Regions from separate parts of the Kribbella sp. CA-294648 genome, predicted to be linked through region 1. Evidence: predicted binding sites of a transcription regulator. Region 1 holds the regulator's gene; each other region holds the start of a gene.

Region 1 (9,419 bases):
CTGCCTCAGCAGCTCGACCTGCGCCTCGTCCAGCTTGGTCGGCGTCTCGACGATGACCTGCACGATCAGGTCGCCGCGGCCCGCGTGCCGCAACCGCGGTACGCCGCGCGCGGTCAGCGTCATCGTCGACCCCGACTGGGTGCCCGGCAGGATCTCGAGCGGCGTGGTCTCGCCCTCGAGGGTCGGCAGGTCGATCGTCGTACCCAGCGCCGCGGCCGTCATCGGCAGGGTCACCGTGCAGTGCAGGTCGTCGCCGCTGCGGGTGAAGATCTCGTGCGGCTCGACCTCGATCTCGACGTACAGGTCACCGGCCGGACCGCCGCCGGGGCCGACCTCGCCCTGGCCGGACAGTTGCACGCGGGTGCCGCTGTCGACACCGCCGGGGATCTTGACCGTGACGGTCCGCCGGGAGCGGACCCGGCCGTCGCCGGCGCACTCGCCACACGGGTTCGGGATGGTGGTGCCGAAGCCGCGGCAGTTCGGGCACGGCCGCATCGTCCGGACCTCGCCGAGGAACGAGCGCTGGGTGTGGGTGACCTCGCCCCGGCCGTGGCAGATCTCGCAGGTGACCGGCTCGGAGCCGGTCTGCGCGCCCGAGCCCGAACAGGTCGGGCAGAGCACCGCGGTGTCGACCTTCAGCTCGCGGGTGGTCCCGAAGGCCGCCTCCGCCAGGTCGATCCGGAGCGGGATCAGCGCGTCCTGGCCGCGCCGGGTCCGCGGCCGTGGGCCGCGGGTCGCCCCGCCGGTCTGGCCGAAGAAGGCGTCCATGATGTCGGTGAAGGTGAACGCCTGGCCGAAGCCGGCGCCGGCACCCCCGGGCCCGCTCGCGAACGGGTCACCGCCGAGATCGTGGACCTGCTTCTTCTGCGGATCGCTCAGCACCTGGAACGCGCGGCCGATCTCCTGGAACTTGTGGTGCGCGTCCTCGGAGTCGTTCACGTCCGGGTGGTACTGGCGAGCCAGCTTGCGGTAGGCCTTCTTGATCTCGTCCGGTGTCGCGTCGCGGCTGACGCCCAGGACGGCGTAGTAATCGGTGCTCATACTCCAGACCACTTGGTAGGCAGCGTTCGGTGCGTTCTTTGGTGCGTTGTTTGATGGATGCTCACGAGTCGGCCAGGATCTGGCTGACGTAGCGCGCGACGGCGCGGACAGCGCCCATCGTGCTCGGATAGTCCATGTAGGTCGGGCCGACGATGCCGAGAGTGGCCAGCGCCTCCGACTTCGACCCGTACCCGGTCGCGACCACCGACGTGGTGGCCAGTTCCTCGTACGGGTTCTCGTGCCCGATCCGGACCGTCAGGGTCTGCGGATGGGTTGCCTCGCCGAGCAGCTTGAGCAGGATCACGTGCTCCTCGAGCGCCTCCAGCACCGGCTTCACGTTGCGCTCGAAGTCGTCGCCGTAGCGGGTCAGGTTGGCCGCGCCGCCGACCGCGATGCGCTGCTCACCCTCGTCGGTGAAGGCCTCCAGCAGCGTCGAGACGATGGTGGCCACCAGCGGCCGGTCCGTCGGCGCGAAACTGTCGGCGACGCTGGCCAGCGCGGTCGCCGCGTCGGTCAGGCGCTTGCCGGTCAGTGCCGTGTTCAGCCGGGACCGCAGGTCGGCGATGAGTTGCTCTTCGACATCCTCCTGGCTCTCCACGATCCGCTGCTCGACCCGGCCGGCGCTGGTGATCAGCACCAGCAGCAGCCGCCGCGGAGTCATCGTGACCACCTCGACGTGCCGCACGCTCGACCTGGTCAGCGTCGGGTACTGCACGATGGCGACCTGCCGGGTGATCTGCGCGAGCAGCCGGACGGTACGCCGGACGACGTCGTCGAGGTCGACCGCACCGGCCAGGAACGACGAGATCGCCCGCTTCTCGGCCTGCGACAGCGTCTTGACCGTGCTCAACTTGTCCACGAACAGCCGGTAGCCCGCGTCGGTCGGGATCCGGCCGGCGCTGGTGTGCGGCTGGGTGATGTACCCCTCCTCCTCCAGCGCGGCCATGTCGTTGCGGACCGTCGCCGGGGAGACGCCCAGGTTGTGCCGGTCGACCAGGGTCTTCGACCCGACCGGCTCGTGCGTGGCGACGTAGTCCTCGACGATGGCCCGGAGCACGTCCAGTTTGCGTTCGTCCAGCACGCGCACCACCCTCTCCACATCGGCCGTCGCCGGTTGGCACTCCTGAGTTTCGAGTGCCAGTCTACCGAGCCGTAGCGACAGCCGGACCAATCGAGCGGCGTGGGACAGATCTCAGCACCGGTCAGGCCGTGTCGGGCGACGCTCCCAACGGTACGGCGGCCGGCCGCTCGACCGTGCTCGCGACGTCCACGGACTGGTCCTGCGCCGCCGACTCGAGCACCGACTCCAGTACGTCGAGCACGTGGTACGCCAGTGCTCCACTGGCCCGGTGCGGCTCGTTGGTGCGCAGTGCGCGAGCCATGTCGGCCACACCGACCCCGCGCCCGGCACCGGCGTACCCACCGGCTACCGGCAGTTCCGTCCAGTCACGGTTGGTGGCGGTGGCGATCTCCACCTTGCCGTCGAAGTTGTTCGGGTCCGGGACGGAGAGGCTGCCTTCGGTGCCGTGAATCTCGATCCGCGGCTGCCGCGAAGCCCACACGTCGAAGCTCATCAGCACAGTGGTGAGCGCACCCGACTCGTGCTCCAGTACGCCGGTCACGTGCGTCGGCACCTCGACTGCGAAGGTCTGCCCCGCCCGCGGGCCGGTGTGGACCTTGCGCTGCTCCTGCGAGCGACCTGCTCTCGCAGTGACCCGGCGTACTGGGCCGAGGAGCGTGACGAGGCTCGTGACGTAGTACGGGCCCATGTCGAGCAGCGGGCCGCCACCCGGCTGGTAGTAGAACTCCGGAGCCGGGTGCCACAGCTCATGCCCGGGCGCGACGAACGAGGCGGTCGCAGCAGTCGGTACGCCGATGTCGCCGCGGTCCAGCGCAGCCCGTGCAGTCTGGGTGCCGGTGCCGAGCACTGTGTCGGGGGCGCAGCCGATGCGGAGGTTGTTGGCCGCAGCGAGCTTCAGGAGCGGCTCCGCCTCGGCACGGTCGACGGCCAGCGGCTTCTCGCCGTACACGTGCTTGCCGGCCTGGAGGGCTGCCTGGTGGACCGGTGCGTGCGCAGCGGGGATGGTCAGGTTGAGGACGATGTCGACCTCGGGATCGGAGTACAGGTCCTCGGGGGTCGAGGCGCGGATGCCTGGGTTCTGGTCGGCGATCGCCTGTGCTCTGGAGAGGTCTAGGTCCGCTACAGCGACGACGTCGACGCCGGGGAGCTTGGCGAGGTGTTCGAGGTAGGCGCCGCTGATGACACCTGTCCCGACGATGCCGATGCCGGTCACTGGGCCGGTCACTTGCTCGCCCACAGCAGGCCGCGCTCGATGATGGTGCGGACCTCGGGCGTGTTGAGGTCGGCCAGGCTGTGGCCCGGCGTACAGACGAAGACCTTGCCCTCACCCCAGGTGCGGGTCCAGACGGCCGGCATCGTCGCGCCCTCGATCCACGGGAAGTCCGGGTCGGTCTTGAAGGTGGTGGTGGCGAGGACGTTGTTGGACGGGTCGGCGTGCACGTAGTACTGCTCGGTGTGCAGGTCGAAGCTGGTGATGCCGTCGACGATCGGGTGGTCGGCGACGATCTCGATCCGGTGGTCGATGAACCCGCCCGGGTGCGAGATGAACTGGCCGCCGGTCATGAAGCTGTAGTCCACGTTGCCGCGGAACGAGTCGACGATGCCGCCGTGCCAGCCGGCCAGGCCGGTGCCCCCGCGGACCGCGGCCTCCAGGCCCTTGACCGCTTCGGCGCTGATCTCGCCCATGCTCACGCACTGCAGGACCAGGTCGGTGCCGTCCAGGTCGAGGTAGCTCTCGGTGCTGTCCGAGACGGTCACCTCGAAGCCGTTCTCGCGCAGGAAGGGGATGAACAGTTCGGTCGCCTCGGCCGGGAGATGACCTTCCCAGCCGCCCCGGACCACCAGTGCCCGTCGTTTCGTCACGCCGTCCGCCCTTCATCGATTAATCGGTTCAGCTCTGTGACCCTAGGCGGCGTGGCATTGGCCTACAAGCCCTGTTCCGGCGGCTGGAATAGAGTCGCGAGCATGGGATGGAAGTTCTGGAAGCGCGAGCCGAATCCGACGGACGGCGCCCGGCCTGAAGACGGCAGCTGGATGCAGGACGGTGCCCGGATCCAGGACGGCGGCCGGATGCAGGACAGCGTGCCGGCCGGGGCTTTCGTGCTGCCGGTCCAGGACGTGTTCTCGATCAGTGGGCGCGGCACCGTCGTCACCGGGGAGATCGTCGCGGGCCGGGTGCAGGTCGGCGACCAGGTGCTGATCACCCGCGCCGGGCAGCGGGTCGCGATGACCCGCGTGACCGGCATCGAGGCGTTCCGGAAGACCCTCACCACGGCTGGTCCCGGTGAGAACGTCGGCCTGATGCTCGAAGGGATCGAGAAGAGCCAGGTGCTGGCGGGCGACGTCATCTCCCGCTGACCGTTGCCTGGGTGGCGGCGGTTAGGGTCGCGGGTATGAGTGCGTGGGTGGAGCTGGCCGACCGGACCTGGGTCCGGCGCTACGAGAAGTACGACGTGAACATCGGACTGGTCCTCGGTAGCGACGGTGCGCTGGTGATCGACACTCGCGGCGATGTCGCGCAGGGCGAGGAGCTGCTCGGCCACATCCGCGAGGTCACCGACGCGCCGATTCGCTGGGTGGTCAACACGCACGCGCATTACGACCACGTGTTCGGCAACCCGGCCTTCCCGGATGCGACGAGCTACGCGCAGGAGAACACGGCCGCGGCCGTCGCCGAGACGGTGGCCATCGATGTGCCGTTCTCCGTGGCCAAGGTGATCGACCTGGGCGACCGGCGGGTCGAACTGCTCCACCTCGGCAACGGGCACACCGACGGCGACGTGGTGGTCGTCGTACCGGATGTCGACGTGTTCTTCGCCGGTGACCTGATCGAGGAGTCGGCGCCACCGTCGTACGGGGAGGACTCGTATCCGCTGGAGTGGCCGGACACGGTCGACCGGCTGATCGGGCTGCTGTCCGCGACGGCCAAGGTGGTGCCCGGCCACGGCGCGATCGTCGACGCCGAGTTCGTCCGCGAGCAGAACGACAACCTCGGCACGGTGGCAAACACCATCTCCGGCCTCCACCACGGCGGCACCTCCCTCGAAGCCGCCCTAGCCCACACCGACGACTGGCCCTGGCCCCAGGCCCACGTCGAACAAGCAGTACGCCGCGCCTACGCCACCCTGGGCACACCCGCGCGGCCGACCCTCCCGCTGCTAGGCCTCGCGAAGAACGACTGAACCATCACGCTTGGTGAATGACTGGGGCGGCTGGTTACGCTCTGAAGTTGTGCGTTGACATGGCGTCTGCGATCCCTCAGTTTGGTCCGAAACACGACTGCGGACGAGGTGGCGACGATGGCTCACGCGGCACCAGCATCTCCTGATCAGATCACCCACCCGGACGGACGCGTCGAGCTGTCCGATCCGGCCGCGGTCGCGGACAGCCCGTACGGCAACGCGGAGCTGGCGCCGACCCGGTTGCCCGAGCGCCGCTGGTCGACGTACAACTACGCGGCGCTGTGGATGGGGATGGCGCACAACATCCCCAGTTATCTGCTCGCGGCCGGGCTGGTCTCGATCGGGATGAACTGGCTACAGGCGTTCATCACCATCACGCTGGGCAACCTGATCGTGCTGATCCCCTTGCTGCTGAACAGCCACGCGGGGACGAAGTACGGGATCCCGTTCCCGGTGTTCGCCCGGGCCTTCTACGGGGTGCGCGGGGCGAACTTTCCGGCGCTGCTGCGGGCGTTCATCGCGTGTGGCTGGTTCGGCATCCAGACCTGGATCGGCGGCCAGGCGATCTACGTGATCGTCGGCGAGCTGGCCGGGTCGGGCTGGACCGAGGCGTCCGCGATCGGCGGGCATCCGTGGACGATGTGGCTGAGCTTCGCCTTCTTCTGGGCGCTGCAGATGGTGCTGATCTGGCGTGGCATCGAAGGATTGCGCCGGTTCGAGAACTGGGCGGCGCCGCTGGTCACGGTCGCGTTCCTCGCGTTGATGATCGCGATCCTGGTGAAGGCGGGCGGCTTCGGGCCGATCCTGTCGCAGCCGTCGAAGCTCGGCTGGGACGCCGACTTCTGGAAGATCTTCGCGCCATCGCTGATGGGGATGATCGCCTTCTGGGCAACGCTTTCGCTGAACATGCCGGACTTCACCCGGTTCGGTCAGGGCCAGCGCCAGCAGGTGATCGGCCAGATCATCGGGCTGCCGACGACGATGTCGTTCATCGCGCTGGTCTCGATCACCACCACCTCCGGCACGGTCGTCGTCTACGGCTCGGCGATCTGGGACCCGGTCGAACTGACCCGCCGGTTCGAGAACCCACTGGTGGTGACGGTCGGGCTGGTGATGGCGATCCTGGCGACGATGTCCTGCAACGTCGCGGCCAACGTGGTCAGTCCGTCGTACGACTTCGCCAACGCCTTACCCCGCTGGCTGAACTTCCGCACCGCCGGCCTGCTCACCGGCGTGATCGGCATCGTCATCCAGCCCTGGCGGCTGATCTCCGACCCGTCGATCTACATCTTCGTCTGGCTGTCCTTCTACGGAGGCCTCCTCGCCTCGGTGGCCGGCGTCCTGATCGCCGGCTACTGGTTCGTCGACCGAACCAACCTCTGGCTCGCCGACCTCTACCTCCCGAACGGCCGCTACTGGTACGCCGCCGGCTGGAACTGGCGAGCCGTAGTAGCCACCCTGGTCGGCTCCCTCCTGGCAGTAGGCGGCGCCTACTCCAACCCCGGCGCGGGCCCTTTCCCAGCAGACGGCCTGATCCCCTTCCTACAACCCCTCTACGACTACTCCTGGGTCGTAGGCCTGATAGCCGGCTTCGTCATCTACCTAGCCCTAACCATCATCTCCCCCATCCGCCACCCCGCCCCCACCCACGCCATCGAAACCTACTGAGTACGAGGCCGTTCGATCGGAGGGATCGACCATGGACGACGCGAAAACGCAGGAAAGTTCGCCTGCGGCGATTGCCCAGGAGGTACCACGAGGCGGTCGCGGATCCCTGGCCGGACAGATCGTCCTGTCGGACGATTGGGACTCCCCCGACACCAATGACCAACTCACGAACGACTTCACCCGCCCATAGACCGCTACCTACAGCCATCCGGACATACCTGTGTCAGTTTGAGGAACGTGGTGATCGCCTGACCCCACTGGGCGGGTTCTTCGAAGCACCTCTCCGTCGGGCTCGGAGATGCAGGCGAGTCGGGCCGGGGTACGGGGTTGGGGAGCGCATACGGTTGGGGGGTGGCTGATCGGTATGGGAGAGATGTGCTGTCGGGGGATTGGCGGAAGCCTAAGAATGGGCGGACTGTTGATCTGGTGATCGAGAAGGGGCTTGTGGTCGAGGAGCCCAGTTCGGGGTACGTCGGGGCCGTGGTTCGGTGGGAGCACGGGGTGGTGGATCTCGAGGATCGGTTCGGGAAGATCAAGACTTATCCACTGGGGCCTGGGTTCTGGGTTGATGGGAAGCCGGTCAATCTGGTGGCGCCGAAGAAGGCTGGGCCGGCTAAGAAGACTCATACTGCTTCGGGTTCTGTGGCCGTTTCCACTGTGCGGGCCAAAGTGGCGCGGGCGAGCCGGATTTACGTCGAGGGCCGGCATGATGCCGAGTTGGTCGAGCGGGTGTGGGGCGACGATCTGAGGATCGAGGGGGTTGTTGTCGAGTACCTCGAGGGGATCGACGATCTGCCCGCGATCGTGAACCGGTTCCAGCCGGCGCCCGGCCGGCGGCTCGGCGTACTGGTCGATCACCTGGTCGAGGGGTCGAAGGAGTCGAAGATCGCCGCCCAGGTCAGCAACCGGCATGTGCTGGTGGTCGGCCACCCGTTCATCGACATCTGGGAGGCCGTCAAGCCGTCGTCGCTGGGGATCGCCGCCTGGCCGAAGATCCCGCACGGCCAGGACTGGAAGAAGGGCGTGCTCCAGACGTTCGGCTGGCCTGCCACCGACCAGGCCGACGTCGCGGCGGCGTGGAAGCACATCGTGTCCAAGGTCCGCAGTTACGCCGACCTGGAGCCGGAGCTGCTCGGCCGGGTCGAGGAGCTCATCGATTTCGTCACGCAGGACTGACCTCCCGTACGCCGTAACCGCCCACTCGGCCCCCGAGCACGACGACCGGTTGATTACAGAAGGCGACGAAGTGTTGTCCTAGGCAACCCGGAAGGCCATCCTGACGTTGGGGGTGGTTGCCATGACCCTGTGGCGTCCTATCGCAGTAGCTGGTCTGTTGATGCTGCCGCTCGCCTGCGGCTCGGACGGGAACTCGGCCGGGGACGATGGGGGCACCATCGTGCCGCCGGACACCAGCCAGACCGGGCCCGTCGAACCCACCGAGACGACTCCGTCGCCCGAGCCGACCGATCCGGAGACGACCCAGACGGCCCAGAAGAAGCCGTCGTTCAAGGTCGCCTCGGCGCCGATCGGTGGCAACGCCGGTCCGACCGACGACGGCTACCAGTGCGCCGAGGTGAACTGGCTGGGCCGCAATCCGATCCCGGACGGTACGACGATCAAGATCGGCTCGCCGCAACTCTCACCCAGCGGCGTCTTCGAGTTCGCCCAGTCCGGCTGTGGCGACAAGTCTCCCCAGTGCACCGCCTCGATCGTGTGGGAGGCAGGAAACTTCAAGCCCTGCTACGTCGGCGTCAAGCAACTCAAGGGCGGAGACCCGGTGGAGCTGCAGATCCCGGCCGAGGCCGAGTGCGCGACCGAGGCGGACTGCACCTCGCTCGAGGGTGAGAACCCGGGCAGCCAGATCACCTTCAACCCGACCCAGCCGAACACGGAGACCACCGAGACCACCGAGACCACCGAGACCACGGAGAGTACGGAGAGTCCGCCGAGTGGCTGACGAACGGTCCCCGGCCGAACGCTGGGTGAGTTTCGCGGCCGGCATCGTCGCGCCCGTGACGCTGATCAGCGGCCTGCTGTTCTACTTCGGCTACGTGTCGGCCCGTTCGCAGTACGAGTACTTCGGGATCGACGTCGACACGATCGGCCTGAGCACCCAGGACTACGTGATGCGCAGCCCGCAACCACTCCTGGTCCCCCTGCTCGGCATCACCCTGCTTGCCGTCGCCGGACTCCTTCTGCACAACGCGATTCAGCCGAGCGCGACGGCCATCCGCCGGGCCAAGATCGTCGCCATCGCGGTGCTGCTGCTCGGCGTACTGGGCCTGCTCGGCTATCCCCTGCTCGGCCGGCTCCCGTACTACGCCCTGATCGTCCCGGTCGTGATCGGCCTGGCCGCCGCGACTCTCGGCTATCTCTCGTACGTCGATCGCCAAGCGGCCGGACTCAAACCGCAGTACGTGCTGCTCGGTTTGCTCGCGGTCGTCACG
Region 2 (9,419 bases), 4.2 Mb from region 1:
TCGACCGTCTTGCGGTTGACGATGATCGGCAGCCCGAGGATGCCGTCGTGGCCCGCCATCAGCTCGGCGAGCCGGTCCAGGTCGATCCACAGGTTGTTCGTGTTGAACGTCCGGTGCCGGGTGATGTCCTGGAAGTGCTGGGTGTCGTCCGCGTGCACCTGGGCGCTGTCGCGCAGGATCAACCGCCCGTCGGACTTGCGGACGGCGACGTGGCCACCCTTGCGGTCCGACCTGGTCCGGCGGCAGACCTCCATCCCGAACGGGACGTCGTGCTCGGCCATCCAAGCGGCGATCCGGCCGTCCGGGGTGGCGCCGAGGTTGTCGGCGTTGGACACGAACGCGTGCCGGAAACCCTTCTCCCGGAGCGCGTCGAGGGTGCCCGACGCAACCAGCGCGGTGAACAGGTCACCGTGACCAGGCGGGCACCAGGCCAGTTCAGGGTCGTCGGGCCACTCGGCCGGGGTCAGGTCGTCGGCGAGGAGCTTGGGCTCCATGTTCTGCTGGAAGTCGAGCGGGACGCCGTCCACCGGCAGGTCGGAGTACTGGCTGAGGATGGCCCGCGACTCCTCCTTGGTGCGGAAGGAGTTCATCAGCACCAGCGGCAGCGGTACGTCGTACGCCTTGCGGGTGGCCAGGATCTGGCGGGCGATGATGTCGAGGAAGCTCAGCCCGTCCTTGACCGGCAGCGCCGACTTCGGCCCGGTCACGCCCATCGACGTCCCCAGGCCGCCGTTGAGCTTGATCACCACGGTCTCGGCGAGGGCTGCCCGCCGCGACTCCTGGTCGGTGTCGAGGTTCTCCAGGTGGGGCAGTTCGCCCACCGGCTCGATGTCGTCCTCCCGGATCGTGCCCTGCTGACCCGACTCGAGCAATCGGTAGTAGTGCGAGAAGACCTTGATCGCGACCTCGGCCGCGCCGGCCGCCCGCATCTTCTCCTGTGCCTGCTGAAGACCTGCCTCACTCATGTCCCAACCCTAGGGCAGTCGATCACCACGCGACGTTAACTGTGTCACTCCGCGTCGCAGGAAAGCCGGACGCCGGGGACTAGGCTCACGCTGTGCTCTCCCCCAAGGCGGCGATCCGCCAGGAGTTGTTGGCCGCGCGGCAACGGATGACCGTGCCCTCCGGCGCGGGACTGCTCGCCGTCGCCCGCGAGCAGGCCGACGTACTGGCCGCTCGACGGATCGCGCTCTACATCTCGATGGGCACCGAGCCGCAGACCGGTCCGCTGATCGACTGGCTGCTCGCTTCCGGCCGTGAGGTGCTCCTGCCGGTCCTGTACGCCGACAACGACCTCGGCTGGGGCATCGCGCCAGGAGCAGCCGACCTGGTCCCGGGGCGGCTCGGCCTCTCGGAACCACCCGTCGACCTGGGAGCCGACGCAATCGGTACTGCGGAACTGGTGATCTGCCCGGCGCTGGCGGTCGACCGTCACGGCGTACGACTCGGGCGCGGCGGCGGTTCGTACGACCGAGCCCTGACGCGCGTCTCCCCCGGTACTCCGGTCTGGGCCGTGGTCTACGACTCCGAGATCGTCGACTCGCTCCCGGCCGATCCGCACGACCAGCCGGTCCACGCTGCCCTCACGCCGACCCGACTGGTCCAGGTGTCCGACATGATGGGCTGATGCACGACCAACTGACTTCAGCCGTCGACAAGGGCACTCTGGCGGGGGCCGTCGCCCTGGTGAGCCGCGACGGGGAGACGCGGGTGGACGTCGTCGGCAACCTCGCTTCCGGTGGCCCGCCGATGCAACGGGACAGCTTGTTCCGAGTAGCGTCCTTCACCAAGCCGATCGTGGCCGCGGCGACGATGAGCTTGGTCGAGTCGGGCGTTCTGAAGCTCGACGAGCCGATCGGCGACCTGATCCCGGAACTCGCCTCGCCCCTCGTACTGCGTCGTCCGGACGGGCCGCTCGACGACACGGTGCCGGCTGTGCGGGCGATCACGGTGCGGGACCTGCTGACGTTCCGGATGGGGCTCGGCGAGTCGGACAACGCCGAGATCCGCTCTCGGGAGGAAGAACTCGAACTGCGGACCTTCGGGCCGCCGAAACCGCGGTCGCCGCTGGATCCCGATGAGTGGATGCGGCGACTCGGGACGCTGCCGTTGCAGTACCAGCCGGGTGAGCGGTGGATGTACGGGACCGGCTCGCAGGTGCTCGGAGTACTGATCGCTCGGGCTGCGGGTCAGTCGCTCGAGGAGGTGCTGCGGGAGCGGATCTTCGAGCCTTTGGGGATGAAGGACACGGGATTCACGGCTGCGGATCCTGGGCGGCTGACTACGGCGTACCTGGGCGAGGAGGACTTCGACAGCGCTGGTTCCAGCCAGTGGTCGACTCCGCCGTCGTTCCCTGACGGAGCCGGTGGGCTGATCTCGACGGTGGACGACTTCCACGCGTTCGCCCGAATGATGCTTGCTGGAGGCAACGGAATTCTGTCGAGCGAGTCCGTGCGGCAGATGACCACGGATCACTTGACCGCGGAACAGCGAGCGGCGGCGGTTGACTTCCTCGGACCTGACACCGGCTGGGGTCTTGGGGTGTCGGTCGGCGGCGGGCGGTACGGCTGGGCCGGTGGGCTCGGCACCCTGTGGTCGACCTCGCCGGACCAGCGGACCGTAGTACTGCTGCTGACCCAACGAGCCATCTGGACCTGGCCGCCCGAGCTTTTCGCGGCGTTCGAAGCCGCCTTCTAACCGGCCCTTCGGTCGCGGCCGCGAGATCGACCAGCCGGACCGCATCGGTCCGGCCGGCTAGACCCGGTGAACGGGGTTGCTAGTTCTCGGGTTTGGTGAAGGTGAGCGTGTGTTTGCGGGTCGCCTCGACCGCGCCGCGAGTGAAGGCCCACGGCAGCGTCTCGCCACGCACCCACAGCTCCGTCTGGTCGGTGTAGTTCGACATGAACGCGTGGCCGGAGACGCCGGTCAGGTTGATCCAGCGCGACTTGTCGAAGTCGGCCAGGTCGACCACCATCCGCATCGACGGCACCGCGGTCACCCCGTAGCCCTCCGACGCGTCCCACGCGGTCGCGTTCACCAGCGACGAACCGCCACCCAGCTCGTACGGGCCGCGGTTGAACAGCTTGTCCACCACACCGATCCCCGACTTGCCGAGTGTCTGGTTGGTCAGCGTCAGCTTGTGCAACCGGCCCCACTGCCAGCCGGAGGGATCGCGGGCCATCTTGGTGGTGATCTCCGCGCGGGCGTTGACGAGCGCCTCCCGGAGCATGTCGTCGCGACTCTCCCGCTGGGGGGTGCCGAGGTTGTCCCACCAGGCACTGTTCGGCTGGGTGACCAGTTTGCGCATCACCTCGAACCAGCGCGACCCGCCGTCCGGCCAGGTGTCCTCCGGCAACTGGTCGTGGAAGGTGAGCTCGAGCAGGTTGCGCCAGACGACGTTGAAGTACGCCGCCGGCGCGGAGTCGGCCGGCTGGGTGAAGTCCCAGTTCCGCAGCGTGTCCTGCCCCTGCCGGTCGAACTCGTCGTTGATCTGGACGTGCAGCAGGTAGGGGACGATCGCCTCGGCGTTGCGGTTCTTGGTGTCGAGCTGGATCGAGGCCATCGCGTTCGCGTCCAGCTTGCCGCCGGCGCGGATCCGCTCGAGGATCTGCTGCGACCGGTAGCCGTAGTCCCAGTCGTCGGTCAGGTGGTACGGGTAGGTCTTCGGTACGACGGCCTGGTTCGCCGTCACGATGATGCCGTCGTCGGGGTCGGCCTCGGTGGGCATCGAGTCGAAGGGGATGTACCCCGTCCAGCGGTAGCGCGAGTCCCAGCCGGGAGCCGGCCAGTCGCCGTTACCGCGGTTGCGGATCGGCACCTGGCCGGGCGCCTGATAGCCGATGTGGCCCTCGCGGTCGGCGTACACGAGGTTCTGCGAGGGCACCTCGAACTGCGCCGCGGCGGCCCGGAAGGACTTCCAGTCCTGCGCCCGGTTGATCGCGAACAGCGCATCGGCGGTCTTGCCCGGCGTCAGGGCGGTCCATTGCAGAGCGATGCCGTACGCCTCGGGGTTCTTCAGCCGCTCGCCCGCCAGCTTGCCGGCGTCGCCCGCGTCGTCGGAGACGTCGGAGATGATCGGGCCGTGCCGGGACTCCCGGACGACGATCGTCTCCTCCTCGTCCTGGCCGGCGACCTTGAACTTCTCCTCGCGCTTGACCAGCGGGCGGATCTTGTTGTCGAAGACGACGGCGTCCGGACCGCTGAACTTCTCCAGGTAGAGGTCCATCACGTCCGGGGCGAGGTTGGTGAAACCCCAGGAGATCGCGCCGTTGTGGCCGATCACCACACCGGGCAGACCGGAGAAGCTGAAGCCGGACACGTCGTACGGGCAACCGGTGCCGACCTTGTTGCAGTGCAGGCCGACCTGGGTCCAGATCCCCGGCATCGTGGCGCCGAGGTGCGGGTCGTTGGCCAGCAGCGGCTTGCCGGTCGTGGTGTGTTCACCGGAGACGACCCAGGAGTTCGAACCGATCCCGTCGCCGCGGCCGAGGAGCTGCGGCAGCCCCTTCGCCACCTTCTGGACGGTGTCGAGCGACTTGAGCAGATCCTGGGTCAGCATCCCGCGCCGCGCCTCGGTGTCGGCCGGGGAGGTGGTGAACGTGCCGCCCTTGCTCACCGCGGCGGTCGGGACGATCGGCTCGTTGCGGTCGTAGGGGTAGGCCGGGTAGAGGGTCTCGATGTTGGTGGCCGGGTACTTCGCCGCGAGCTTGGTCCGGGCGATCTCGTCGTTCATGTTGCCGCCGAGATCCCACGCCATCGCCTTCAGCCAGGCCAGCGAGTCGGCCGCTGTCCACGGCTCGGGACGGTAGTCCGGCCCGTTGAGATCCTTCAGCGACAGTACGGCGTACTCGAGGCTGAGGCCGGAGCCCGCGTGGCTGGCCAGGTAGGCGTTGACGCCGCGGGCGTAGTCGTCGAGGTACTGCCGGGTGGCCGGTGTGAGCAGGCCGAGCTCCTTCTCCGCGACCCGGCGCCACCCCAGCGTGCGGACGAACTTGTCGGTCTCCAGCGCGTCCTTGCCGAACAGCTCGGCCAGCCGGCCGGAGGTGACGTGGCGGCGGAAGTCCATCTCGAAGAAGCGGTCCTGAGCGTGCACGTAGCCCTGGGCAGCGAAGAGATCACCCGGCTTGTCGGCGTAGATCTGCGGAATGCCGTTGCCGTCGCGGACCACCTCCACGTCCGCGTCGAGGCCGGTCAGCTCGACCGTCCCGTCGTAGCTCGGGAAGGAGTGGCGGACGACGAAGATGCCGGTCCCGGCCACCACCAGAAGCAAGGTGGCGATCGCGATTCCGGACACAATGATGACTCGCAGCAGGCGACGCACGGACCAAACTTAGAGAATGCGGCGGCCCACCCCAAATGCCGCTCCCCTGGACTGTGGACAACCACTCACATAATCGGTGCTGTTCGCGTTCCACCGGCATGATCACCGAGCTCGAGTTCGTCCCCGTTCCGGCCCGCGACCTGGACAGGATCCGCTGCAACGGCTATGACGACCACGGCAACCCGCTGGTCCCCCGGACCTCCGGAGCCGGCGCTCCTTTGCGCTGTTGCCTGAGGCTGTCTCGCGAGGGCGAGCAGATCGCCCTCATCTCCTACCGCCCCTCGGAACTCGGCGGCCCGTACGCGGAGATCGGGCCGGTCTTCGTCCACGTTGAGGCGTGCCCGGGCTTCACCGGATCGTCCTTTCCCGCCGACTTCATCGATCGGCGGGCAGTACTGCGCCCGTACGACGCTGCCGGGCAGATGCTCGAAGGGGTGCTGGCCGAGCCTGGGGAGAGCGAAGGAGAGCTCAAACGGCTCTTCGACGACCCTGCCGTCGCGCTGGTCCACGTCCGCAACGTGATCGCCGGCTGCTGGAACTTCTCGGTCCGGCGGAAAGCGGCCTAGACCGGGTGTCCGCGGGGCCGGAGCCGGGTGGCCGCGGGGCCGGAGCCGGGTGGCCGCGGGGCCGGAGCCGGGTGGCCGCGGGGCCGGAGTTGGAATACTTCGGGCCCGTGGCGCATTATTAGCAGTCGAGTAGTACGAGTGCCAGCGGACTGAAGGGGAATCACGTGCCGACGTACCAGTACCAGTGCACCGAGTGTGGTAACTCGCTCGAGGTCCGCCAGAGCTTCACCGATGACGCCCTGACGGTCTGCCCGGCGTGCGAGGGCACCTTGCGCAAGGTCTTCAACGCGGTCGGCGTCGTTTTCAAGGGCTCGGGTTTCTACCGCACCGACAGCCGCTCGTCGAACAGCAGCACGGTGTCGGCCAAGAGCGAGTCGTCGTCCTCCTCGGAGTCGTCCTCGTCCACCTCGGCGAAGTCGGACGCCGCGAAGTCCTCGGCTGGTTCGTCATCCGGTTCGTCGTCGTCTGGTTCGTCGTCCTCGGGTTCGTCCTCGGCCGGCTCTTCGGGGTCGTCGTCGAGCAGCGCCGCCTGAACTTTCCCGGATTCCCTTGTGGACAACGGGGGAACGGTGCTCGAAGGCTCGTACCTTCTCTGGCATGAGCCGACCACTTTTTCGTCATCTGCTGAAAGCCGTTCGCCGGCACCGCCGTCTCCTCGCGGGGCTGTCCGCCGCGGCAGCCGTGTACTGCGGCCTGACCGCCCTGTCTCCGCCACCGCCGCCCACCGTGGCCGTGCTGGCGGCGGCGCGCGACCTGTCCGGCGGCTCGCCTCCGACCGCGCGTGACCTCCGCACCGTGCGACTACCCACCGGAGTCGTGCCCTCCGGCGCGCTCCGCCCTGGCAGCGACCTCACCAAACGCGTCCTGGCGGGCCCAGTGCGTTCCGGCGAGCCACTGACCGACGCCCGCTTCCTCACGCCTGCCGCGCTGCCACCCGGCCAATTCGCCTATCCCGTGCGCGTCGACGACGCCGACCTCACCACCCTCCTCCAGGTCGGCGACCGAATAGACCTGTACGCCGCCACGAGCACCCCCGGCGATGCCGCCACTCCCCTGGCCGACGGGGTGCGTGTGCTCGCACTCCCCGCTGCCCGCGCCTCGACCACCGGATCGTCCGGCGCCTTGGTCGTGATCGCCGCAGGCCGGGAGTCCATCGCCAAAGTGGCCCAGGCCAGCGCCAACGCCCGGATCAGTTTCGCGCTGACTCCGGACACGAGCTGATCACCTATCGGACACATCCGATCGCGATCGGTGACGCTGCGGCGCGTTTGCTCGCCATCCACCGGGCTGGGTCCTACTTTTGCGGGGTCAATCAGTCGAGGGTCCGACCGGGCCCACATCCGTGGAGGCGGGCACCATGTTCGAGGGCTTCAAGAAGTTTCTGATGCGGGGCAACGTCCTCGATCTGGCCATCGCGGTCGTCATCGGCACCGCCTTCGCCACGGTCGTGAAGACCGTGGTCGACAATCTGGTCTCCCCGCTGATCGCGTCCCTCGGCGGCAAGAACGTCAACGGCCTGGCCTTCTACATCGTCGACGGCAACGCAGCCTCGAAGGTCGACCTAGGTGCGGTCATCAACGCCTTCATCGTCTTCTTCCTGACCGCCGCCGTCGTGTACTTCGTCCTCGTCGTCCCCATGAAGAAGATCCAGGACCGCCGCGCCGCCCGCTCCGACACCCCCGAGGAAGACCCCGAGCCGCTCACCATGGACCAGGAACTCCTGATCGAAATCCGCGACGCCCTCCGCGCCCGCCAGCAGTAGCCGCCGCGTACCTCCAGTTCGGCGACAACGTTCGGAGTACGCCAGAAGCGTTCCGCGTCCATCGAGTCCCACAACCCACCGTGAATCAGAAGAACCGTACTCATCGGGTCTTCAACTCACCGGGTCAGCGGGCTCAGTGGTGTGGCGGGACCTCGCGGAGGATGCGTTCGTCGTCGTCGCTGGTGTCGTTCTCGCCCCAGGTGCGGGCGTCGTCATCCCGGGTCTGGTCCGGCAGCAGCGGCTCGTCGTCTTCGTACGGGCTTGTCATGCATCCAGGCTACCGACCGAAGGAGAGCACATCGGAGCAGCCATCGACTTAGGGCCGCAGGGGAGCACGTCGGAGCAGCCATCGACTTGGGGCCGCGAGGAGCACGTCGGGCCAGCCATCGACGCGGGCTTGGTGAACGGCAAGATTTGGGGCGCGCCCGTACCGGACGGCGGTGACGACGTCGTCCGGGCTGGACGGGCGACGCGTGAAGTCGCGATCCGGTTCTCGGCCCTCGCTTCGGGTCAGTCCTGGCCTGGGATTCGAGGCAGGTTCTTCTGCTGGCCTTCCAGCTGAGCCTGCTGCTCCGGCGGCTGCACCTGGGGAGCTGTTGCGGCCTGCACGAGCGGTGCGATCCCGGGCTCCTGCTGCCAGCGTTCGCCGAGCACACACCACGCGGTGAGCACGGACAACGTCGGTACCGCCAGTCCGCCGAGGCGCAACGGCTCGGCGTTCTGGAAGCCGAACGTCACCGTCCAGTTGGCCGGATCGGGATAGAACTCCTGGACCGCGTTGTAGTAGAAGCTCAACCAGCCCCGGGCCGGCAGATGACACATCAGCCGGTAGTTGGTCGCGATCAACGGGACTTCCTGCAGATCGCGCCACAGCACCTGGGTGTTCCGCCGGGCGGCCGCCTTCCGGCTCGCGTTGACCGCCGCGTTCGCCGCCATCATGCCGAGCACCATGCCCGGCTTGCCGATGAACAGCCCGCCGCTGGTGGTGTAGGCGCCACTCCCGGCGTACAGGCGGGCGTAGTGCGCGGAGGACTGCAGGTAGGCGATCTCCCCATGTTCCAGGACGATTCCGAACAACGTGAGCGGTTGCGGGGTGTTGCCCGCGATCAGCCAGCGGGCCCAGTCCTGACCCAGCTGCCATTCCTCGCGTTCGCGGCGAGCCAGCTCCGCCGCGTCCTTCCTCTTGCCCACGTCCGTCCTCCCAGTCGGGTACTCCGGTCCTCAGGTCACTCCGGTTGCCGCCAGATCATCCCATTGCCGGGGCCCGAACAGGTCGCACGCGTTACAGAACTGCCACTTTTGACACTCGATCCGCCTCGTGACCAGATAGACGCGCCGCCGTGACAGTTCTGCCACGACCAGTGAGATCCTCCTCGACCATGATGGTCTCCTTGCCCAACCCGGAAGGACCGAGTCGTGAGTGCATCAAGGACACGGGGCCTCATCGGGGCGACGCTCGTCGTGACAGTTCTCGGATTCACCGCCGCCTGCGGTGACGAGAGCCCAAGCGGCGCCGGCGCCCAGCCGCCCAGCCAGACGCCGACCACAGTCGGCACAACGCCCACTCCCCCCACCGCCACACCCAGCGGCACACCGAGCATGGAATGCCCGGAGACCATCAGCGCGATCCGTACGGCCGTCGACAAGGCTGTCTGGGGGAAGGGGACCGCCAAGTCCCTGTTCCAGCCGGTCAGCGTGACGATCTGCCAGTTCGAGCCGGACGCGACCGGCCAGGACTACGCCACGGTCAACACCAAGCGGACCGCCAAAC
Region 3 (9,419 bases), 4.3 Mb from region 1:
ACCAGCACACCGGCCTGGTCCACCACCGGCACCCCGGAGATCCGGTACTGCGCGCAGAGCGCGTCGGCCTCGCCGATACTCGCGTCCGGGCCGATCGTGATCGGCTGGGCGATCATGCCCGACTCGGACCGCTTGACCAGGTCGACCTGCTGGGCCTGGTCCTCGATCGACAGGTTGCGGTGCAGGACGCCGAGGCCACCCTGGCGCGCCATCGCGATCGCCATCCGGGCCTCGGTGACGGTGTCCATCGCGCTGGACAGCAGCGGGATGTTGACCTCGATGTTGCGGCTGACCCGGGACTTCGTGTCGGCCTCCGACGGGATCACGTCGGACTCGTTGGGCTGCAGCAGGACGTCGTCGAAGGTCAGGCCGAGGACGGCGAACTTGTCGGGAACTCCGGAGGGTGTGATGTCCATGAGGAAGGCAGGCACCTTTGCACGGCGAGAACGGGACCCCATCCTATGCCGCCGGCCCCCCGCCTCCCGAATCGGTCCCGTCCGGGAGGCTGGTCAGGAACCGCTGAGCAGTGTGCTCAGCGGTCGCTCTGCGTGGTTCAGCGGTCGCTCATCGGCGTGTTGAGCACACCGAGGATCTGCCGGATCGTGACCGGCGCCATCGAACCGTGGGCCCGCGCGATCGCGGCGTGCTGCCCCTCGGCGTACCGGCCGCTGGAGTGCTTGCCCTTGGCGTAGCGCGCCTTCGCCCAGCCCAGCTCGGGCTTGCCGTTGGAGTGCTTGCCGACCGACCTGACGCTCTTCCCGACGTACTGCGGCAGGCGGCGCGGCGGGGCCTCGACCGTCGTGCTGCTCGCGACCGGGAGCGACGGCAGCAGGGTCGCGACGATCTCCGTGACCGGCTCGACCGGGTTGTCCGGCGTGGCCGGCTTGTCAGCGTCACCAGAGGTGTCGCCACCGGGTGCGGTCTGGTCGCCACCGGTGTTCGTGTCACCCGTGCCGTTGTCGCCCGTACCGGTGTCACCTGTGCCCGTGTCGCCTGTGCCGGTGTCACCCGTACCGGTGTCACCCGTGTTGGTGTCGCCGCCGGTGTTGGTGTCGCCGCCGGTGCTGGGCACCGTCGTCGGCGGGGTGACCGGAACGCTCGGCTCGGTGGTGGGGTTGTCGGTCGAGCCGTTGTCGCCCGTCGAGCCGTTGTTCCCCGTTTGGCCGTTGCCCGTCTGACCGTTGCCGTTGTCGGTCGAGCCGTTGTCGCCGGTCGAACCGTTGGTCCCGCCCGGCGTCGTCGGGGTCGTGGCGGGATCGGTCGGCGTGGTGGCCGGGTCGGTCGGCGTCGTGGTCGGCGGATCCGTCGGAGTACTGGTCGGCGGGTCCGTCGGCTGCGGGTCGACCGGTGTGGTCGGGTCGTCGGTCGGCTCGGGCTCGGGCTCGGCCGGTGTGGTCAGCGGGTCCGTCGGCTCCGGCTGCTCGGGCGCGATCGGCTCGGCCGGCTTCTCGGCGGGTTGCTCGGGCTCGGGCTGCGTCTCCACCGCGGGCAGGTTCGAGATCGGCGTCTCGATCTGCAACTGCTGCTCGGTCTGCGGGATCGGCCGGGCCAGCGGCGGCTTCGGCGCGACGATGGCCTGGGCCGGCTCGTCGGCCAGCCCCTGCTCCTCGTACTTGGCCTTCTCCTTGTCCTTGGCCTTCTGCTCGAAGTCCTTGGCGACCTTGACGATCTTCGTCTTGTCGAACACCGGCATGCCGTCGAGCTGTTCCTTCGGAACGCTCGTCTCGGACCGGAGGCCGTCGACGACCTTCTCGATCACCTTCTCGTACGGCGACAGCGGGTCACCCGTGACGGCCGCGGCCACCCCGGACACCGACAGCGCGGCCACCGCGGCGACGCCGAGCGCCAGGCTCCGCGCGGCCATCTTGCGAGCGAACGGGTCCATCACCGGAGTCAGCGCGGCACAGCGTGCCAGGAAGCTCTCCGGATCGTCGATCGTCTCCACCGGGAGCTCGTCCTCGACCTCCACCGCGAGCCGCAGACCGGCCAGCAGTTTCAGGGCCGGGTCGTGCTCGCCCGCCTCCCAGGCGGACTCCCCACCGGCTGCGAGCAGATCGAGCAGCGCGTCGTCGGCTTCTATCGCGTCGAGATCAAAACGGTCAGCCATGTCGCTCCTCCCCTGCCCGTCGTTCCGACTGTGCTTCATGCCCCACAAACCCCCTGAGCGTGTTCAACGCCCGATGCTGTGCGACCCTCACCGCCCCCGGTGTCATCCCCAGTGCCCGGCCGGTCTCCTCGGCTGACAACCCCGCTACCACCCGGAGCCGCAGGATCTCCCGCAGTTTCTCCGGCAACCTGTCCAGCAACCCCACGATGTGCTGGACCTCTGAGTGTCTGACCGCGTGCTCCTCCGGCGTCGGCGACTCGTCCGCACCGTCCGGAAGATCCGGCGTCGACACGTCGGCCACCGCGAACGCCCGCTGGGCGTCGGCGACCTTGCGCGCCGCGATCCCGTACACGAAAGCCTCGAACGGCCGGCCCTCGTCCCGGTACCGGCCCAGCGCCCCGAACACCGCCACGCAGACTTCCTGAGCGACGTCATCGACCATGTCGGCGCCGCCGGGGTAGGTCCACAGCCTCGACCGCACGTACCGGTGGGCCACCGCCCGGACCCGGGTGAGCAGATCGTTCAGAGCGTTCCGGTCACCTGCGCCGGCCAGAGCGGCGAGATCACGCAGCTCCACGCGATCATGGGTGTGCGGCACCTGGACCTCAGTCACCCCTGCCCCCCTCGTTCACAGTCAGCCTGCAAGAGAATACGGCGGCCAAACCCCTTTGCATAGTGGCAATAGGTGATCCCCGACCTTTTTCCACTACAACCAGTGATCACCCCCGGCCCCACGACGCGGAACTGCCCGGCAGACGCGTCTGCCGGGCAGTTCGGTGGTGCGTAGTACGAAGAATCAGTGGCCGTGGCCGTGGCCGTGACCGGCTGCGGCGGGCTCTTCTTCTTCGGGCTTGTCGACGATCAGCGTCTCCGTGGTGAGGAGCAGAGCGGCGATGGAGCCGGCGTTGGCGAGCGCGGAACGCGTCACCTTGACCGGGTCCAGGACACCCTGGGCGAGCAGGTCGCCGTACTCACCGGTGGCGGCGTTGAAGCCGCTGCCGACCTCGAGCTCCGCGACCTTGGCGGTCACGACGTAACCCTCGTAGCCACCGTTCTCGGCGATCCAGCGCAACGGCTCGACGATCGCCTTGCGGACGATCCGGACACCGGCGAGCTCGTCGCCCTCCAGGTCCAGGCCGTTGTCGAGCACCGCGGCGGCGTGGACGAGAGCCGAGCCGCCACCGGCGACGATGCCCTCTTCGATCGCCGCACGGGTCGCGGACACCGCGTCCTCGATCCGGTGCTTCTTCTCCTTCAGCTCGACCTCGGTGGCCGCGCCGACCTTGATCACGCAGACGCCACCGGCCAGCTTGGCCAGCCGCTCCTGCAGCTTCTCGCGGTCCCAGTCGGAGTCGGTGCGCTCGATCTCGGCCTTGATCTGGTTGACCCGGGCCTCGATCTCGTCGGTCTTGCCGGCCCCCTCGACAACGGTGGTGTTGTCCTTGGTGACGACGATCCGGCGGGCGGTGCCGAGCACCTCGAGACCGACCTGGTCCAGCTTGAGGCCGACCTCGGGAGCGATCACCTGGGCGCCGGTGAGGGCCGCCAGGTCCTCCAGCATCGCCTTGCGGCGGTCACCGAAGCCCGGCGCCTTGACGGCGACGGAGGTGAAGTTGCCGCGGATCTTGTTCACGACCAGCGTCGACAGCGCCTCGCCCTCGACGTCCTCGGCGATGATCAGCAGCGTCTTGCCGGACTGCACGACCTTCTCCAGCAGCGGCAGCAGGTCCGCGACAGCGGAGATCTTGCCCTGGTTGATCAGGATGTACGGGTCGTCCAGCACCGCTTCGCCGGCCTCGGCGTCGGTGATGAAGTAGGGCGAGATGTAGCCCTTGTCGAACTGCATGCCCTCGGTGAAGTCCAGCTCGGTGCCGAAGGTGTTCGACTCCTCGACGGTGATGACGCCGTCCTTGCCGACCTTGTCGAACGCCTCGGCGATCAGCGAACCGATCTCGGCGTCACGGGCGGAGATGGTGGCGACGTGGGCCATGTCGCCCTTGTCGTCGACCGGGCGGGCGGTCTCGACCAGCTTGGCCGACACGGCCTCGACGGCCGCCTCGATGCCCTTCTTCAGGCCCATCGGGTTGACCCCGGCGGCGACGGCCCGCAGGCCCTCGTGCACCAGTGCCTGCGCCAGCACGGTCGCGGTGGTCGTACCGTCACCGGCGATGTCGTTGGTCTTGGTGGCAACCTCCTTGCACAGCTGCGCACCGAGGTTCTCGAACGGGTCGTCCAGCTCGACCTCACGGGCGACGGTGACACCGTCGTTGGTGATGGTCGGCGCGCCCCACTTCTTGTCCAGCACGACGTAGCGGCCCTTCGGCCCCAGCGTCACCTTCACCGTGTTCGCGAGCTTGTCGACGCCGCGCTCCAGCGCGCGCCGCGCGTTCTCGTCGAACTCGAGGATCTTCGGCATAAAAACAAGTCCCTCTCTGAGTTTCAACAATGGTGTTCGCGGTCCCGGACCGACTCCGCCCCGGCGCCGGCGTGCGGCACCGGAGCGGTGTCAGTCAGGAACAGCGAACGAAGAGCGCACTCTAGGCCCGGAGCCGGGGAGCACGCTCCGACGTCACTTGGTGACGACTGCGAGGATGTCGCGGGCGCCCAGGATCAGGTAGTCCTGGCCGTCGTACTTGACCTCGGTGCCGCCGTACTTGGAGTAGATGACCTTGTCGCCGACGCTGACGTCCAGCGGGACGCGGTTGCCGTTGTCGTCGATGCGGCCGGGGCCGACGGCGAGGATCTCGCCCTCCTGCGGCTTCTCCTTGGCGGTGTCCGGGATCACCAGGCCGGACTTCGTGGTCTGCTCGGCTTCGAGCGGCGCAACGAGGATACGGTCCTCGAGCGGCTTGATCGTGACCGACACTTGCTGACCTCCACGGTCGAGTTCTTTGTGTGTTCTCAAGGGTGCTGCGGCGGCCGTTCGCCTCTGCCGTCGCGGGGATCAGAGGCCGGGCCGCTGGCACCCTCGGGTGGAGAGTGCCAATACCGAATCTAGGCCGCGATTAGCACTCGGTCAACTCGAGTGCCAGATTCTCGCTCTCGGCGCAGCGCCGCACCCGGTGTGATCGCCCGGCCGCTTTCCGCCACCGAGGTCTGGGCGAACCGCACCTTCGCATGGGACCGTCGTGTCTGTAGGTTCCCGATCCGCCCCGGGATCGACTGCTCGAGGAGAGAACCATGGCCCTCCGTCTCCCGTCCCTGCCGAAGCCGGCCCTCCCCAAGCTGACCTCCCGCAAGGGCGTCGTACTGGCAACGCTCGCGGTCAGCCCGTTCGTCGTCGCAGGCCTCGCGGCCAACGGTCTCCACAACTCCTCCCCCGCCGGCCCCACCCAAGCCGCGCCGGCGCCAGGCGGCGGAGCGCCCCCAGCAGCTCCACTACTGGTCCGGCCGGCTCAGGACACCACGGCAATGCGAACCGCTGCGGAAGCTCAGGCAGCCGCTGCAACCCCGCAATGCCTGTACGCCCGGCTGGTACCTGTCGGCAGAACCGGCTGGGGCATCCCCCTGCCTGCGGTCTGGAACAGCACAAGCACCACCTGCAACCTCATGTACGGCGACGACCCGTACCGGACCACCTCCCGCAGAGGCGACCCGGACACCGCCATCCGGACCCTGCAGCGCAATCTGAACTACTGCTACGGCTACAAGCTCACAGTGGACGGCGTCTACGGCAGCAACACCCGCGGGGTGATCCGGGCGGTCCAGAAGCGCCACGGGCTGGCCGTTGACGGCATCTACGGCCCCAAGACCCGCTCAGCGATGAACTGGCGCCTGTTCTCCACCAGGACCAACACCTGGAGCAAGGCCTGCTCCAGCCCGCTCTGAGCGGCGGGGCAGACTGTGCCGGGTGACACCTGACTCGATCTCGCTGCTACTGGCGCCGGCCGGAGCCGCAGTTCTGGCCGAGGCCTGCGCCAGCTACACGCCTGGAGGCGAGCTACGCCTGGTCGAGAAGCTCAGACGCCGGTACGACGCTGCTGTGGTGACCGCCGCGGTCACGCAGGCGTCGCTGCGCCACAGGGCAGCCGCCAAGTTCGGAGCAGCAGACGCAGCGCGGATGTACTTCACGCCAGACGGCCTGGAGCAGGCCACGAGGACAGCAGTCGGGGCACACCGGGCCGCGCGCATCGCCCGCACACTCCCGGAAGCCACAGTGATCGACCTGGGCTGCGGGATCGGTGGCGACCTGATCAGCGCGGCTCGGGCCGGGTTGCGAGTCACTGGTGTCGAGCGCGATCCCGCGACGGCTGCAGCAGCTCGGGCCAACCTTGCCGCACTAGAGCTGCCGGGAGAGGTGCTGGTAGGAGACGCGGAGGAGCAGGACGTCTCGCAGTACGAGGTGGTCTTTGCTGATCCGGCTCGGCGGGCGGATGGGAAGCGGGTGTTCGACCACAACGCCTACTCGCCGCCCTGGTCCTTCATCACCGCTCTGCTGTCAGGCACTGCCTGCGTGAAAGTCGCCCCTGGCATCCCCCACGAGGCTGTGCCGGAGGGCGTCGAGGCGGAGTGGGTCAGCGACGCCGGCGAGGTCAAAGAAGCAGCACTGTGGTCAGGCAAGCTCTACGCCGGTACTACGCGCCGCGCGACCCTCCTGCCGAGCGGCGCGACAGTGACGTCAGCACCCGAGGTGGAGAGCGCCCCGGTCGGCCGGTACATCTACGAACCCGACGGAGCCGTCGTCAGAGCCGGGCTGGTGACAGCAGTGGCCGAGGCCGTCGACGGTTGGCTTCTCGATCCGCGGATCGCTTATGTGAGCGGCGATACCCCAGTGGCCACGCCGCTGGCTTCGGCGTACGAGGTGGTCGAAGAGCTGCCCTACAAGGAGAAGGCGCTGCGGTCCTGGGTTCGCGCGCAGGACATCGGGACGCTGGAGATCAAGAAGCGCGGGGTGGATTTCGACCCCGCCGTCCTGCGCAAGAAGCTGTCGCCCAAGGGTTCCGCCAGTGCCACGCTGATCGTCACCCGGATCGGCCGGGACGCGGTCGCGTACTCCTGTCGCCGACTTGCGCTCGCACTGGATTCGAACATATGATCGATCCCACGAGCGGGCTCCTGGCCGGCTCGCCGACGGACGAGGTGCTGCGTCTGTTGCCGCTACCCGGTCAGGAGCCCGCCACTAAGAACTCGCAGGCGCAGCCGCGCCTGTGCGATGTCCAGCACGCCGCGCCTCGGGCTGTCTGAGGGGCTTGAGCGCGGTAGCTCGACGATGCTGTCGGTGTCGGTGGTCAGGTTGGGGGTGGTGCCGGTGACGAAGTCGCGGACCAAGGCGTTCCAGTCGGCGCTTCGGCGGAGTAGCTCATGTGTCTCGCCTTCGAGGGAGAACAGAGCGACCGGCACCCCCGAGGCACGCAGCCGCTGGGCATAGGCCGCCGTCTCCGCCGGGTTCGTGATCCGGTCGTCCGCGCCATGGGCCAGGACGACCGGACCGCGGACCGCCACCAACGGCTCACCCCGCGGAAGCCACGGCGCGAGCGCAAGCACCCCGGCCACCCGAGAATGGTTGCCAGCAGCAACAACAGCGCGGCCGCCCATCGAGTGTCCGATCAGCAGCACGCGTGTGATCCGCTCGGGCAACCGGTCGAGCACGGCTCGAAGGTCGGCGGCAGGATGCGCCTCGGCGCCGTTCCACCCCTGGTACCGGTAGCGCATGAGCCCGACGGCGGACCCGGGCGCGGCCTTGATCGCCGCCGCCGCGAACGGCCACATCCGCAGGATCGGCGCCCGCCACGAACCCGTCTCGACCACGGAGTTCTCCTTGCCGCCATGCGCGAGCAGCACCAGCTGCGTCGCGTCCGGGGGCGACTTCAGCAGATCGATCCGGGGGAAACTCACGATGCGCCGTACAGGACCGCTGGGGTCTGCTGGACGACCAGGAACCTGCTCGGGTCCGCCAGATCCTCGAACCCGTACGACCGGTAGAGCCCGTGCGCATCAGCCGTCGCCAGCAACGTCCGCCGCAAACCTTGCAGGTCCGGATGCTCCAGCAACGTCGACACCACAAACCTGCCGAGCCCATGTCCGCGGTGCGACTCCAGCACGAACACGTCGGCGATCCAGGCGAAGGTGGCCCGGTCCGTCGCCGCCCGCGCATAGGCGACCTGGGCACCGGCAGCGGCGTACACCCCAATGTTCAGGCTGTTCGCGATCGCCTTCGCCATCACGTCACGGGGGATGCCGGCCGCCCAGTACGACGTACTGATGAACCCGTGCACCACGTCGAGATCGATCCGCGCCGCATCGTCGTCCGCCACGAAACCGCCCGGGTGCTCCCACCTCATCAGTTCAGCACCGTCGTGATCGGCATGGACGAGTCGGCCGGCAGCCCCAACGGCGACGGCGTCTTCCCGGCCCGGACCAGCTCCGAACCCAGCGCCGCCACCATCGCGCCGTTGTCCGTGCACAACCCCGGCCGCGGAACCCGTACTGCGATCCCCGCCGCCGAGCAACGCTCCTCGGCCATCGCGCGCAGCCGGGAGTTCGCCGCGACCCCGCCGCCGATCAGCAGATGCTCGTACCCGCGGTCCTTGCAGGCGTCGATCGCCTTCCGGACCAGCACATCGCAGACCGCCTCCTGGAAGGCAGCGGCGACGTGGTTCACCGGCACGTCCTCGCCATCTCGCCGCTTCGCCTCGACCCACCGGGCGACGGCTGTCTTCAAACCGGAGAAGGAGAAGTCGAAGCGATGCCGCTCCAGATCCCGCTGGCTGGTCAGCCCGCGCGGGAACTTCACGTACAGCGCGTCCCCGCCGTCCCGTGCCGCCTTGTCGATATATGGACCTCCGGGGAACGGCAGGCCGAGCACCCGCGCCACCTTGTCGAAGGCCTCGCCGGCCGCGTCGTCGATGGTCGCGCCCATCGGCTCGACGCCGACCGTGATGTCCTCGACCGCGAGCAGCGACGAGTGGCCGCCAGAGACCAGCATCGCGATCGCGCCCCTGGGAATGTCACCGTGTTCGAGAGTGTCCACGGCGACGTGCGCGGCGAGGTGGTTCACGCCGTACAGCGGCTTCTCGAGGGAGAGCGCGAGTCCCTTGGCCGCGGCGACGCCGACCAGTAGCGCGCCGGCCAGGCCGGGGCCGCTGGTGACGGCGATCGCGTCGACGTCGGAGGGTTTGATCCCCGCGGTCTCGCAAGCGCGCCGGATCGTCGGCACCATCGCCTCGAGGTGCGCGCGACTGGCCACCTCGGGGACGACGCCGCCGAACCTGGCGTGCTCCTCGACACTGGAGGCGATCGCGTCGGCGAGCAGGGTCTGCCCGCGGACGATGCCGACCCCGGTCTCGTCGCACGACGTCTCGATCCCCAGGAT

What was found. Region 1 encodes HrcA, which represses chaperone genes, less so after heat shock. Its sites were predicted from a motif close to TTGGCACTCGNNNNNNNCGAGTGCCAA; they were not measured.
Region 2: ACQPYM_RS34530 (FmdB family zinc ribbon protein) is a predicted target of HrcA. The motif match lies at 6,005-6,031, and genes of this name have one in related genera.
Region 3: groES (co-chaperone GroES) is a predicted target of HrcA. The motif match lies at 5,113-5,139, and genes of this name have one in related genera.

What each region holds. Positions count from the first base shown of each region.
Region 1 covers NZ_CP191981.1:3,111,213-3,120,631, reverse strand. The annotation lists gene dnaJ (molecular chaperone DnaJ) at 1-1,041, opposite strand, end outside; gene hrcA (heat-inducible transcriptional repressor HrcA) at 1,103-2,122, opposite strand; gene ACQPYM_RS15030 (Gfo/Idh/MocA family protein) at 2,244-3,347, opposite strand; gene ACQPYM_RS15025 (ThuA domain-containing protein) at 3,344-3,985, opposite strand; gene ACQPYM_RS15020 (EF-Tu/IF-2/RF-3 family GTPase) at 4,088-4,480, shown strand; gene ACQPYM_RS15015 (MBL fold metallo-hydrolase) at 4,516-5,304, shown strand; gene ACQPYM_RS15010 (NCS1 family nucleobase:cation symporter-1) at 5,422-6,972, shown strand; gene ACQPYM_RS15005 (DUF3097 domain-containing protein) at 7,324-8,148, shown strand; gene ACQPYM_RS15000 (hypothetical protein) at 8,270-8,929, shown strand; gene ACQPYM_RS14995 (hypothetical protein) at 8,922-9,419, shown strand, end outside.
Region 2 covers NZ_CP191981.1:7,268,068-7,277,486, forward strand. The annotation lists gene ACQPYM_RS34505 (UTP--glucose-1-phosphate uridylyltransferase) at 1-965, opposite strand, end outside; gene ACQPYM_RS34510 (5-formyltetrahydrofolate cyclo-ligase) at 1,058-1,627, shown strand; gene ACQPYM_RS34515 (serine hydrolase domain-containing protein) at 1,627-2,697, shown strand; gene ACQPYM_RS34520 (penicillin acylase family protein) at 2,777-5,320, opposite strand; gene ACQPYM_RS34525 (DUF1203 domain-containing protein) at 5,419-5,886, shown strand; gene ACQPYM_RS34530 (FmdB family zinc ribbon protein) at 6,051-6,419, shown strand; gene cpaB (Flp pilus assembly protein CpaB) at 6,484-7,107, shown strand; gene mscL (large conductance mechanosensitive channel protein MscL) at 7,244-7,648, shown strand; gene ACQPYM_RS34545 (hypothetical protein) at 7,782-7,916, opposite strand; gene ACQPYM_RS34550 (hypothetical protein) at 8,159-8,839, opposite strand; gene ACQPYM_RS34555 (hypothetical protein) at 9,065-9,419, shown strand, end outside.
Region 3 covers NZ_CP191981.1:7,547,934-7,557,352, forward strand. The annotation lists gene guaB (IMP dehydrogenase) at 1-416, opposite strand, end outside; gene ACQPYM_RS35920 (hypothetical protein) at 554-2,107, opposite strand; gene shbA (RNA polymerase sigma factor ShbA) at 2,100-2,720, opposite strand; gene groL (chaperonin GroEL) at 2,904-4,523, opposite strand; gene groES (co-chaperone GroES) at 4,677-4,973, opposite strand; gene ACQPYM_RS35940 (peptidoglycan-binding domain-containing protein) at 5,288-5,935, shown strand; gene ACQPYM_RS35945 (THUMP-like domain-containing protein) at 5,958-7,142, shown strand; gene ACQPYM_RS35950 (dienelactone hydrolase family protein) at 7,205-7,942, opposite strand; gene ACQPYM_RS35955 (GNAT family N-acetyltransferase) at 7,939-8,388, opposite strand; gene tsaD (tRNA (adenosine(37)-N6)-threonylcarbamoyltransferase complex transferase subunit TsaD) at 8,388-9,419, opposite strand, start outside.